4 regions of the Lysinibacillus sp. CNPSo 3705 genome follow, and region 1 is predicted to be linked to each of the others. Evidence: riboswitches for the same ligand, from Rfam matches in the RefSeq annotation. Region 1 holds a riboswitch; each other region holds the start of a gene.
What was found. Region 1 has a riboswitch for S-adenosylmethionine ahead of metK (methionine adenosyltransferase). Riboswitches for the same ligand answer to the same signal wherever they lie in the genome.
Positions count from the first base shown of each region.

Region 2: linked by a shared signal. The riboswitch ahead of PVA17_RS13345 (bifunctional homocysteine S-methyltransferase/methylenetetrahydrofolate reductase) and the one ahead of metK (methionine adenosyltransferase) in region 1 are both predicted to bind S-adenosylmethionine.
Region 3: linked by a shared signal. The riboswitch ahead of metA (homoserine O-acetyltransferase MetA) and the one ahead of metK (methionine adenosyltransferase) in region 1 are both predicted to bind S-adenosylmethionine.
Region 4: linked by a shared signal. The riboswitch ahead of PVA17_RS19965 (Na+/H+ antiporter NhaC family protein) and the one ahead of metK (methionine adenosyltransferase) in region 1 are both predicted to bind S-adenosylmethionine.

Region 1 covers NZ_JAQZSD010000031.1:27,164-30,353, reverse strand. The annotation lists gene PVA17_RS14170 (alpha/beta hydrolase) at 1-71, opposite strand, end outside; gene PVA17_RS14165 (gamma carbonic anhydrase) at 208-726, shown strand; gene metK (methionine adenosyltransferase) at 903-2,099, opposite strand; SAM riboswitch class I at 2,393-2,512, opposite strand; gene pckA (phosphoenolpyruvate carboxykinase (ATP)) at 3,147-3,190, shown strand, end outside.
Region 2 covers NZ_JAQZSD010000028.1:33,144-36,333, reverse strand. The annotation lists gene PVA17_RS13350 (protoporphyrinogen oxidase) at 1-1,330, shown strand, start outside; SAM riboswitch class I at 1,456-1,554, shown strand; gene PVA17_RS13345 (bifunctional homocysteine S-methyltransferase/methylenetetrahydrofolate reductase) at 1,861-3,190, shown strand, end outside.
Region 3 covers NZ_JAQZSD010000004.1:64,169-67,358, reverse strand. The annotation lists gene PVA17_RS02645 (alpha/beta fold hydrolase) at 1-120, opposite strand, end outside; gene PVA17_RS02640 (catalase-related domain-containing protein) at 496-627, opposite strand; gene metA (homoserine O-acetyltransferase MetA) at 1,029-1,964, opposite strand; SAM riboswitch class I at 2,104-2,214, opposite strand; gene PVA17_RS02630 (nucleotide excision repair endonuclease) at 2,410-2,781, shown strand; gene PVA17_RS02625 (TrmB family transcriptional regulator) at 2,855-3,190, opposite strand, start outside.
Region 4 covers NZ_JAQZSD010000061.1:10,980-14,169, reverse strand. The annotation lists gene PVA17_RS19970 (MFS transporter) at 1-41, shown strand, start outside; gene PVA17_RS19965 (Na+/H+ antiporter NhaC family protein) at 156-1,436, opposite strand; SAM riboswitch class I at 1,543-1,650, opposite strand; gene PVA17_RS19960 (hypothetical protein) at 1,875-2,222, opposite strand; gene PVA17_RS19955 (fluoride efflux transporter FluC) at 2,253-2,582, opposite strand; gene crcB (fluoride efflux transporter CrcB) at 2,579-2,941, opposite strand.

The DNA of each region.
Region 1 (3,190 bases):
TGATTTTCATATGCACCATGAAGAATAGCAACCACAGCCTTTGCTTGTCCATCAGCTTCCCATTTCCACATTTCACATAGTCCTCCTAAAAAAATAATTACACAATGATTATATCGGAATATCTAGATCATTTTAATTTTATATTTCCATCATGTTGCGTATTTGATACGATAATATTACATCATAGAAAGAAAAGAGGCGATACTCATGATCTATCCATTTAAAGGTAAAAAACCCAATATCGATCCTTCTGTTTTCATTGCTGATTATGCAACAGTTACTGGCGACGTTACAATAGGTGCTGAAACAACCATTTGGTTTAACACAGTTATTCGAGGAGATGTATCACCAACAATTATAGGAAAAAGAGTTAGTATTCAAGACCTCTGTTGCTTACATCAAAGTCCCAAATATCCACTCATTATTGAAGATGAAGTAACAGTAGGACATCAAGTAACTTTACATAGCTGTACGATTCGAAAAAAAGCCTTAATAGGTATGGGCTCTATAGTATTAGACGGAGCGGAGATTGGAGAGGGTGCATTCATTGGGGCGGGTAGTCTAGTTCCTCCAGGTAAAGTAATTCCTCCAAATAGCTTAGCACTTGGCCGTCCTGCAAAGGTTGTAAGAGAATTAAATGATGAAGATAAAGAAGATATGGAACGCATCATACGTGAATATGTAGAAAAGGGTCAATACTATAAATCTCTTCAACCAAAAGATTAACTTAACTAAATCAAAGCAGCTCACGTTTTCTTGGGTAACCAAGCCCTCCATGATTATGATTAGGAGCTTTTTTTTTCGTTAAAAACAGTGAAAGGGGCTATAAGAATATTGAGCCCCTTTCTGTAATAGTATTTTAAAATATTTTTCCAAACACTTCATCGCTTTAGCTGAATAGTTTATAAACCTGCTTTTTCTTTTAATGCGTCAGCTTTGTCTGTTTGTTCCCAAGGTACATTTAAATCTGTACGACCAAAGTGACCATATGCGGCAGTTTGCTTATAAATAGGACGACGAAGGTTAAGCATTTTAATAATCCCCGCTGGGCGTAAATCAAATAGCTCGCGTACCCATTTTACAATTTCACTTTCTGTAACTTTTCCTGTCCCAAATGTATCAACAGCAATAGATACAGGTTGAGCAACACCAATCGCATAAGCAAGTTGTACTTCAGCTCGATCAGCTAAACCAGCAGCTACGATATTTTTCGCCACATAGCGTGCTGCATATGCCGCTGAACGGTCTACCTTAGTTGCGTCCTTACCTGAGAAAGCACCTCCACCATGACGTGCATAGCCACCGTATGTATCAACGATGATTTTACGTCCAGTTAAACCAGCATCCCCTTTAGGACCACCAATTACGAATCGGCCAGTTGGGTTGATGAAATATTTAGTATCGGCATCTAGTAATTCACTTGGAACAACTGGAGCAATAACGAATTCTTTTAAGTCTGCTTGAATTTGCTCAAGTGTAGCTTCTTCATCATGCTGTGTTGAAATTACAATCGTATCAACGCGTACTGGTACATTGTTTTCATCATATTCAACCGTTACTTGCGTTTTTCCATCTGGGCGTAAATATGCTAATTCACCAGATTTACGTACTTCCGTTAAACGACGAGCTAATTTATGCGCCAAACTAATTGGTAATGGCATAAGCTCTGGCGTTTCGTTACATGCATAACCGAACATTAAACCTTGGTCACCTGCACCAATTGCTTCAATGTCAGCGTCTGTCATAGAGCCTTCACGCGCCTCTAATGCTTGGTCAACGCCTTGGGCAATATCAGGTGATTGCTCGCCAATCGCAACAAGTACTGCTAGGTTTTCAGCATCAAAGCCATACTTCCCACGTGTATAACCGATTTCTGCTACAGTATCACGAACGATACCTTTAATATCTACATATGTAGAAGTAGTAATTTCTCCTGCTACTAACGCTAAGCCTGTTGTTACTGTTGTTTCACACGCTACACGTGCGTTTGGATCTTCTGCTAAAATAGCATCTAAAATGGCATCCGAGATTTGGTCACAAATTTTGTCTGGATGTCCTTCTGTTACACTCTCTGATGTAAACAGTCGACGGTTTGTCATTTGATTTTCCTCCTAATTACTTTTACAAATAATATTTGCGAATTAATACGGTACTCATTACCCATGTCAAGTTCGCCCATAAGGATTGAACTCTCAAGCCGTTGTTGCTGTCGTTGCACTTTCGCACAACTAAACAGCTGCTGCTGCTTTTAACACGAGGATTTTCGAAAGATCCGTCATTATAATAAGGAAAGGACTGTATACTTACCTTTAATTCGTTTAAAACAATAAAAAAATCCTTTTCTCACGCTTACTTAACATGAGGAAAGGAATAATGACTTCGTAACCTTTCACTCTTATCGTTCAAGGGAGTTTCCCCTTGCATCAGATTGGCACCAGCGCATGTCGTGAAATAGTTCATGCAGGTTGCCGGGTTTCACAGGGCCTGACCCTCCACCAGCTCGGGATAAGAGTATCCGTTCAATATCTCATAATACGTAAATGGTCGAACATTGTCAAATATTTTTATCTTCTTCCAGCTTTTATGCGAAAACCATTTAAAGTCTCTGGTCGAAATTATGCTGTGGCATAATTGATTGTATTCTTATAAAGAAAGTATGGGCTTTATCCAGCAAAGAATTTTCCTTATGCTGTAAATTAAAACAAAATAATCCCTACTCTCCACCTCACATCATGTGTTAACATATGTGTAACCCTTTACAGTACATTTTGTAGCAAAAGCAAGGCGTTAGCTACAGAACATGTGGTGGATGAAAATGATTGTAGCCCCTTTTTAGTCGAAGACACGCTCCAACTACAAAAACAAGCTAAAACTTCACATCCTGTGCGAACCCCATGTCAGCTAAGCTTCCAAACACAATTTTGCTGTGTCGAAAGTGAATGTGTGATCACTTATAAATAGGGTAAAAAGCATTATCAAAACGAATCAATTTACTTTTTGTCGTTTTCTTGAAAAGTAATAAAATCTGAAAAATAATTTCTGAATTAGTATAGATTATTTAAGCAATTGTGTTATACTATTTTTGAAATTAAGAAAATCTCCCTCAGACTCAAGGGAATACTATAAAAAAGGATGGTATTTAATCGATGAATTCAGTAGAAATTGCAAACGAACTGAAGGAATTATTAAA
Region 2 (3,190 bases), on a different contig from region 1:
ACAACGCCAAGTTCAGGAGAAAAACTTAAATGTAAAACTTGTGCTTGTTGAAAAAAATACATATCTTGGTGGCAAGCTGCATTCTGCATATGAACAAGGATTCATCATGGAAACTGGAGCAGATTCTATTGTAGCGCGTCATAAAGGTGTCATGGAGTTAGTAGAGGAACTGAATTTTGCACAAAATCTTGTATATAACGAAACAGGTATTTCGTATATTTACACAAATAATGAACTACATGCCATCCCAGCAGACTCAACATTCGGTATTCCTATGAGCTTACAATCTCTTGAGGAAAGCACGCTTGTATCAGAGGAAGGTAAAAAAGAAGCGTTAAAGGATTTAACAATGCCGAATGAAAGGTTTACAAAGGAAAGCTCGATTGGGGAATTTTTAACGTATTATTTAGGTGAAGAGCTTGTTCAAAACCAAATAGCACCGGTACTAGCAGGTGTATATTCTGGAGATTTAAATCAACTTTCAATTGCTTCTACTTTACCGTATTTAATCGATTACAAAAACGATTACGGTAGTATTATTAAAGGTTTCGATGCAAACAGAGAACAATTTGTGAAAGCCGCCAATAAAAAATTTATTTCATTTAAAAATGGTTTATCGTCACTAATTGATCGACTTGAAGAAACATTGACGGATGTAGAAATTATAAAAGGGATTGCTACTACTAGTGTTAAAAAGCAGGAGAATTTATACGCTGTTACGTTAGCAAACGGTAAAATGATTGAAGCAAATCATGTTGTATTGGCACTGCCAAATGAAGCGGTACAAAGCTTATTACAGGATGACTCTTTGAACGGCTATTTTGAACAATTTAATACTGCATCCGCCATTACGATTTATTTAGGATTTGATGTTCCCGATAATAGATTACCTGCAGATGGAACAGGCTATATTGTGTCACATAATTCGGATGTTATCTGTAATGCAGCAACGTGGACAAGCCGCAAGTGGAAACACACTTCAGCAGAAGGAAAATTACTTGTACGACTTTTTTATAAGAGCATTAACCCTGTGTATGAGAAATTGCGTATAATGTCAGATGAAGAATTAGCGGTTGTAGCTCTAGAGGACGTAAGAAAAAGCTTGGGGATTGAGGAAAAACCAACTGTTATTAACGTGACGAAATGGATCGACCAGATGCCGAAGTACGACTTGGCACACCGTGAAGCGTTGCAAGGTCTCTTACAAGAGCTCGAGAAAAACTATCCAAATTTATCAATAGCAGGATGCTCTTATTTTGGAGTAGGCATAGGTGCGTGTATTCAAAATGGTAAAAAAATTGGTGAGGAACTTGTAGAAAAACTATCATAATTGTTTAATATAAATCGAAATTTTGTGAATTTCGTAAAAATTATCCTTTGTTCAGTGAAATAGTCTTGACTCAATCGTTCGTAAACGATATGATTCTTTTAATTATTTAAAAAATTCATACTAAATTCTTATCAAGAGAAGCAGAGGGACTGGCCCTATGAAGCTTCAGCAACCAACTTATTGTCAGGTGCTAAATCCAGAAGACCATGTGTCGAAGATGAGAAGGAAAACAATTACGAAACGTAAAAGCCTTCTTTTTTTGTGAAAGAAGGCTTTTTTTATTTTAACTTTTTTCGGTGGAAAGTCCAAACATCCGCCGAAATAGAGGAACTCAGTCTAAGGACGCCACGTCCTGTGGCAACGACTGAGTGTTGACCTAAAGCCTTCGGCGGATGTCACAGAATTGGCAAGGAGTTCTTAGCGGATAGTAGGCTAACTAACCTGCAGCGTGCAGGTCTAAGCACAAAGCCGATTCAGAACGAATTTATGCCGAGGCATAATTGATAGAAAAAGAAAGAGAGGTTAGTTTTATGGGATTGCTTGAAAGGTTAAAAACGCATGTTCTTACAGCAGATGGTGCAATTGGTACAGTTTTATACGGCTATGGCTTGGAGTACTGTCATGAGGAAATGAATGTACAGAGACCGGAACTAATTGAAAAGATTCATAGAGAATATATAGCTGCTGGTGCCGATATTATTCAGACCAATACTTACGGAGCTAATGCCATAAAATTAGCCCGCTATGGATTAGAATCTCGTGTACAGCAATATAATGAAGCTGCTATAACGATTGCAAAACGTGCAGCAGCGGATGGAGGGCAATTTGTTTTGGGTACTATTGGGGGAATCCGTGGTATTCGAAAAAGTGATGCAACGTTAGAGGAAATTTTAGCAACTATAGATGAGCAGGCAACGGTTTTACTTGCAGGAAATCCAGATGGCATTTTACTTGAAACCTATTATGATTTTGAAGAGCTAACAGCGACTTTATCAATGCTACGAGCAAAAACGACATTACCGATTATCGCTCAAGTTTCTATGCACGAACCCGGAATATTACAAAATGGAATGAGCTTAAATCACGCCTTACATGAACTTGAAGCGTTAGGTGCTGATATCGTAGGTGTTAACTGTCGTTTAGGTCCTCACCATACTATCCAAGCATTTGAAGGGGTAGAGCTTCCTGAGCAAGCATTTATGTCAGCGTACCCGAATGCCTCTCTTCTTGATTTAGAGGATGGGCGTGTCGTTTATGAGTCGGAAGCTGATTATTTTGGTCGAGCAGCTGTAGAGCTTCGTGATCAAGGGGTTCGTTTAATTGGTGGCTGTTGTGGTACGACACCAAAGCATATTGCTGCAGCGAAAAAGTATTTAGAGGAGCTATCCCCGGTTGAGGAAAAGTATACAAAGCCAGAAAAAATAGAGATTGTGCGTGAGGCAGAGCCAGCAAATTATGAGCCATTACATGAAAAAGTAAAACGTGAACGCTCGGTTATTGTGGAGTTAGATACACCAAGACATTTAGAAATAGAAGGCTTTATTAAAGGGGCAAAGAAAATATATGAGGCGGGTGCGGATGTAGTCATGATGGCAGATAATTCACTTGCTTCTCCAAGGATTAGTAATGTCGCAATGGGTGCCTTACTGAAAGAAACGCACGGGGTACGCCCGTTAACCCATATAACATGTCGAGATCGAAATCTAATTGGTCTTCAATCACATTTAATGGGATTAAATGCACTAGGAATTCATGATGTTTTAGCGGTTACTGGAGATCCGACAAAGGTAGGCGATTTCCCAGGAGCAACTAGCGTTTACGACGTATCGTCAATGGAGCTAATCCAATTAATAAAACAGT
Region 3 (3,190 bases), on a different contig from region 1:
CATTTGCAGATGATTCCCAGTCAATCCATGTACCGCTAAAATAGTACCTTTCTCACCTGGGTAATCTGCAAAATGTAATTCACTGCCATTAATATTCATTGTTTGGTACTTCACTGCCATCATCCTCCATGTAAAAGTTAAAGCTAGTTTTACACCCTAAACAAAAAATAGTCAAATTTTTTTCTTTTTTCAGATTTACATAATTTCTATAATTGGTTTTTTATCCCAAAAATAATTATTTAAATATAATAAAATTAACCCCTCGAATTACCAAAATATACAATACACTATTTAAAAAGGCGAAGATAAGGTCATAATGAAAAGAAAAATATTTATTTTATTTGAAATGTATCAGTCTTTATTAAATCTGCATCGTTAGCTTAAGTACATTTATTCATAATATCTTTGGTATAAAGTCTAATTGGTTATTTAAGAATATGGCCCTATTGCTGAAAAAGGCACAATTCATCTTCAAGAATTGCGCCCGATTGTTGTTCATCCTGCTTCAAAAAATCCTTCACCATATGCTGGGTCAGCTAAATAGCAGTGAAGGATATGACGACGTTTGATGAACTCTTCAACAGATGCCATATCCGCAGCAGTATTATCAAATAGACGTTGTTGCAATTATCTTTCAACCTATATAAGTCCTATTACAATAAAAACACTTTTATTATAATAGGTCTTAGGATTCTATCACCATCCATTTATCCACTTTTTTCACCATCCATCAAACTAATAAACAAGGAAACCATACGGCATTTTGTTTACACTATAAGAAGGTTAAGTTTTTGACTTAGTTTTGACTAGAAATGACTAGATTTGAATGAAAACCGGTGAAATTGGATGAAATTAAAAAAGTGCCAAAACCCTATATCAAGGGTTTTGACACTCTGTGAAATCATTTGATTCCATGAAATGGAGACTAGGGGACTCCCCGGTGATTAAAGTATCTAGCATAATAGATAGTTAAAAAATGATGACCTTCTCCTATCAAGGTCATCATTTTTTATTGCTATTAAATGGCATTAAATATGATATTCAATTTGATCGACGAAATCCCATTCATATGGTGTTTCTTGGTAAACGTAGTAGTTCAACCAATTTGAGAATAATAAATGTGTGTGGGCACGCCACGTATTAATCGGTTCATTTGCAGGATTATCATGTGGGAAGTAATTCACTGGTACCTCAATATCTAATCCTTTCGCAACATCTCGACTATACTCATCAGCTAAAGTCGTTGCATCATATTCAAGATGGCCCGTAATCATAATGTTTTTATTATCCTTAGATTGCACAATAAAAACACCAGCATCTTCAGAATAAGAGAGTAATCGTAAATCAGGATGGCTAAGTACTTCATCAATTGATACGGATGTATATCGTGAATGTGGTGCCGTAAATGAATCACTAAAGCCACGTACTAAATCCACTGTTAAATCCGTAATGACATGAGAATATACACCTGAGCATTTAGCAGGAAGTCCAATTTTACCGATACCGTAATGATGGTATAACGCCGCCTGTGCACCCCAACATATATGTAAAATCGATGTTACGTTTGTCTTAGACCAATCCATAATTTCTGAAATTTCCTGCCAGTAGTTCACTTCTTCAAATTCCATTTTTTCTACTGGTGCACCTGTAATGATCATACCATCATAACGGCGATGACGGATTTGATTGAAGGTCGTGTAAAATAACTGTAAATGTGATTTACTGACATTTTTCGATTCATGCGTAGCTGTATTTAAAAATGTAATATTTACTTGTAACGGTGTATTCCCCAATAAACGAAGTAATTGCAGCTCTGTTTTTTCTTTTTCTGGCATTAAGTTCAAAATTAATATATTTAACGGACGAATTTGTTGCGTCTTCGCTCTGTCCTCTTCCATAACGAAGATTTTTTCCTCACGTAAATGTTCTCCAGCTGGTAAGTTTTTCGGAATATTAATTGGCATCTTGCATTCCCCTCTCTTTTATTTCTTTTGTAACATCAATGCACGGGCCCTGCGCAAAGCTCAAATATCAAATGATGAAAAATTAAAAAATCCCCCTCATTCCATATGAGATAGAATGAGAAGGATTTTTCCACGTCCACTCTTATCTCTCAAAGGAAAAATCCTTTGCTGGAATTAGCACCTTTCTAACTTTCGTTAGAGGTTGCTGAAGCGTCATCGGGCCAAATCCCTCAACTTCTCATGATAAGAATATTTAATTAAAAAGAATTGTAACATGAACAATTAAGAATATCAATAATACATAGAATATTTTGTTATTAACCATGCATGTCATGATGTCATTTGTTTAACACTAAACTTGAATGTTGACATTCATTATTTGATGGTAAACATGCTGTACTTATGTTAACATATACCTTTAGTAACAGAGAGGAACGTGAATAGTTTGATTAAAATTGATTTTCCAAAACCAGATTTAGTAATTCGCCAACGCGAACAAGATTTAAAGCCAGGAGATGTACCAATCACACCATACCATGGTTTTATCGACTTCCATAAAATCACTCGTGAAAACGGTGGTATTTTCTTATTCTACAATGAAGAGAACGAACTTTTATTTGTAGGTAAAGCACGTAAAATTCGTCAACGTATTAAAAAGCATTTTGAGGACAATGTGTCACCGATGAAAAATCATCGTGATGAAATTTTCAAAATTGAAGTGTATGAAGTGGAAGATCCAATGGAACGTGAAATTTATGAAACGTACGCGATCAATTCATTCCGCGCTAAATACAATGTTGATAAAGTATTTTATTAATATTTAACGAAAAAAAGAATCTGCTCGCCTTATGTAATGTACATGACGGCTTGCAGATTCTTTTTCAATACTTTCATTCTAAGAAAAATGCTTTACGTTCTTTCGTAATCCATTCCTCAAGCTCCGTATCATCGCGCTTTAAAAGGCGATTAATAAGCACGTCATGCCATATATAATCCTCTAATAAATAAATATGAACAGGATCATTGGTAATAAAAGCCGTTTCGTGTTTTGCCGGAGAGTGACCATAAATCATCTCTTGACCATCTACAGACAAAATAAACCAATGTGGCGTAGAAGTTTTTCTCGTATATTGTGTAGTTCGATGCTGATCTAAGGGTGAAACATTTTCATCCACATTTAATGTAATACCATGAATCGGAATATGCTGTGGGACCTCTTGTATAGC
Region 4 (3,190 bases), on a different contig from region 1:
TCAAATATAGACGTTTCGAAATAACTAATGAGAAAGTGTAATTTGTAATTTTTAAGTAATATCTTATCACAATAAAAAATCCAATTGTTTTGATTATTTCTTGCAAAACAATTGGAGTAATTTAGTGGTAAATTAATGTTTTTTAAGTATGAAGCTCAGGCTTTCTTTCCTTTCGGGTATCCGATGAGGATAGCGATGGTTCCGCAAATTCCTATAAGGACTGGATAGAAAGAGTATTGCAACATGCTCACTGGTGAAATTCCGGCTACACTTGCGGCTGCCAGGAATTGGGCTCCGTATGGTAGGAGGCCTTGAATCGTACAGGAGAAAATATCTAATATACTTGCGGACTTTCTTGGCTCAATCTCATACTGTTCAGCAATATTTTTTGCAAGCGGACCAGCAATTAAAATAGCAATCGTATTATTGGCCGTCGATAAATTAGTTAGGCCTACAAGACCGGCAATACCAAATTCAGCACCTTTTTTCGATTTAATCCTTTTAGTTGCAAGGTGAAGTAGAAAGTCAATCCCACCGTTATACTTTATAACTTCCACCATTCCAGCTATTAATATCGCAAGGAATGCCATTTCATACATGCCTGCCATTCCTTCGCCGATCTTTTGAAAAAGGCTCATTAAATGATAGCTGCCATCCGCTAAGCCAACAGCCCCGGCAAGAACAATTCCAGATGCTAGAACAAGGAAAACATTCATTCCAGCTAACGCTAAAATAATGACCAAAATATAGGGAACAATTTTTACCCAATTATAGCTTACATGCTCCACTTGCGCAGTTTCACCCATTGTAATGAACCCTAAAATAAGACTCGTTACAATAGCTGCCGGCAAGACAATCCAAAAATTCACCTTAAATTTATCCTTCATTTGTGCACCTTGTGAACGAACGGCAGTAATGGTTGTATCTGAAATAAAAGATAAATTATCGCCAAACATCGAACCACCAACAATCGCTGCCATTACTAAAGCCATGGAAAGCTCGATATGCTCGCTTATGCCAACTCCAATGGGCGCTAGCGCAACAATCGTTCCCACTGATGTCCCCATTGATAGGGAGATAAAGCAGGCAATGATGAATAAGCCTACGACAAGTAGATTTGGCGGAACGACCGATAAAGCAAAGTTTACAGTGGAATCCACTGCCCCCATGCCTTTTGCTACCGCTGAAAAGGCCCCAGCCAAAAGAAAAATAACAACCATTAGCATGACATTTAAATTTCCTGCGCCTTTGCAAAAAATATCAACCTTTTGCGCAAACGATTCTTGTCGATTCATCGCTAAAGCGACAGCGCCTGAAATGGAAATGGCTACAATGACAGGAAAGGCGTAAAAATCACCTGTAATAACCCCTGAGCCAATAAATAAAATCAAAAACACAACAAATGGGATTAGCGCCCATGGATTCTCTTTCTTCATGTCTACCTCCAAAAATAAAATTGGACACGTCTTTTGTCCATTTTTTTTACGAAAAAAGGCCTCTTCTTGTACTAACAAGAAGAGGCCTTATATCTATAAAACACTCCTCTTATCTATCAAGCCTTTGCCTGCTGGATTTGGCACAGTAACTTAAATCATAAGTTCCGCTGCCGAGATTTCATCGGGCCAGTCCCTCCATCTCTCTTGATAAGAAGCAAAATATTATTTTTTTCACAATAATAAATATTAAAATAAGAATTCAATTTTTGCAACATATTTTTATTTAATTTTTATTTTAAAGCTATATTCTGAAAAGTTTTTGAGGAAAATATCCGTAATATGCTTAGAGCACCTCGATTTAACAGTTGTAGGGAATAAAAGAAGTGTTGCAGCAATTGCAACTTTAAAAGGAAGCGCCCCTGGGACAGCAAAGGGCGCTTAAAACATTTGTGGTAAAAATTCCGTCATAAAGCGTTGGTTTTTACGCAACCATATTTTTAAAATCATACGATGTGTTAGGAGGCGTTGTCTTTTTTGTGGTCTAGCCTTTGCTTCTATTAAACTTTGTAGTAGAGTACATGTTTCTGTTGCAAATGCTTGAGGGTCAACGAGGACGTCAAGCTTATAATCAATTAATTGTACCGCTTGTACCTTTGCAAGTAATTGTGCAAAGCGTGTATTCATTTCTAGAAAGTTTTCTTCTAGTTCTAGGTCGATTAAACGATATAGTGTTTGTTCAATGTCAGCTTCAAGCGCTTGTAATTGTTCAATGGATGGCTGTGTCAAAAAATCACCTCTAGTTTTTTAAAAATGCGACTATACAAGGTAAAAGCCAAGTGTAGCGAAAAATAAGCCGAATATAACTGTAGTGCCTATATAAACAATCGCTTGTCTCCATTTTTGCTGCTCCAAGAGCGTCAAACATTCAAAACCGAATGTCGAAAAAGTCGTATAGGCTCCTAAAAAACCAATCCCTATTAAATGCCAAAACCAATCACTTAGATGTAGCGCAAATAAAAAGCCAAGCGCAAAAGACCCTGTTATATTAATAAAAAATGTTGCCCATGGGTATGTATGGACAATCAATTTTCCTAGATAAAATCGTGTTAGTGCACCTAAAAATCCACCGATACCAATAATTATCATACGATGCGCCCCTTTGCTAGTTTAAATCCTAGCCATGCACAAGCTAAACCGCCAAAAACACTTACTAATATATAAAGAACGGCTTGTAGCCATTTACTATCCTGCAAAAGCAATAGTGTTTCTAAAGAAAATGTCGAAAAGGTTGTAAAGGCACCAAAAAAGCCAGTACCAATTCCTATAATAACAGGCGTTCTCTTTGTAAACATTGTAAATAGCCACGCTAAACAAAAGCAGCCAATTAAGTTCATACAAAGTGTCGCAAATGGAAAACCACCGTTATTTGAAAGTGCTTGGCCAAGGCTATATCGACAGATGGCACCCAAAAATCCGCCAATTCCAACAGCAAAAAATGATTTCACAGTAAAGACTCCTTACTAAAATATCTATATTGAAAAGTGTATCATGTGCACACTATTTTAGATATATTTCTACCAGTTATTTAGATGCAAAAAGATCACCGTTTTACGTTCCAAAATACTTCGTAGTTAATGTCCATATATCATAGCAAAATTATAGTTTCAAATACGATTACATCGTTCAATTGAAATCTTCGTCGACGGAAAACACAATAATATAAAAATAATTACTACAATAGAGCTGGTGCCTTC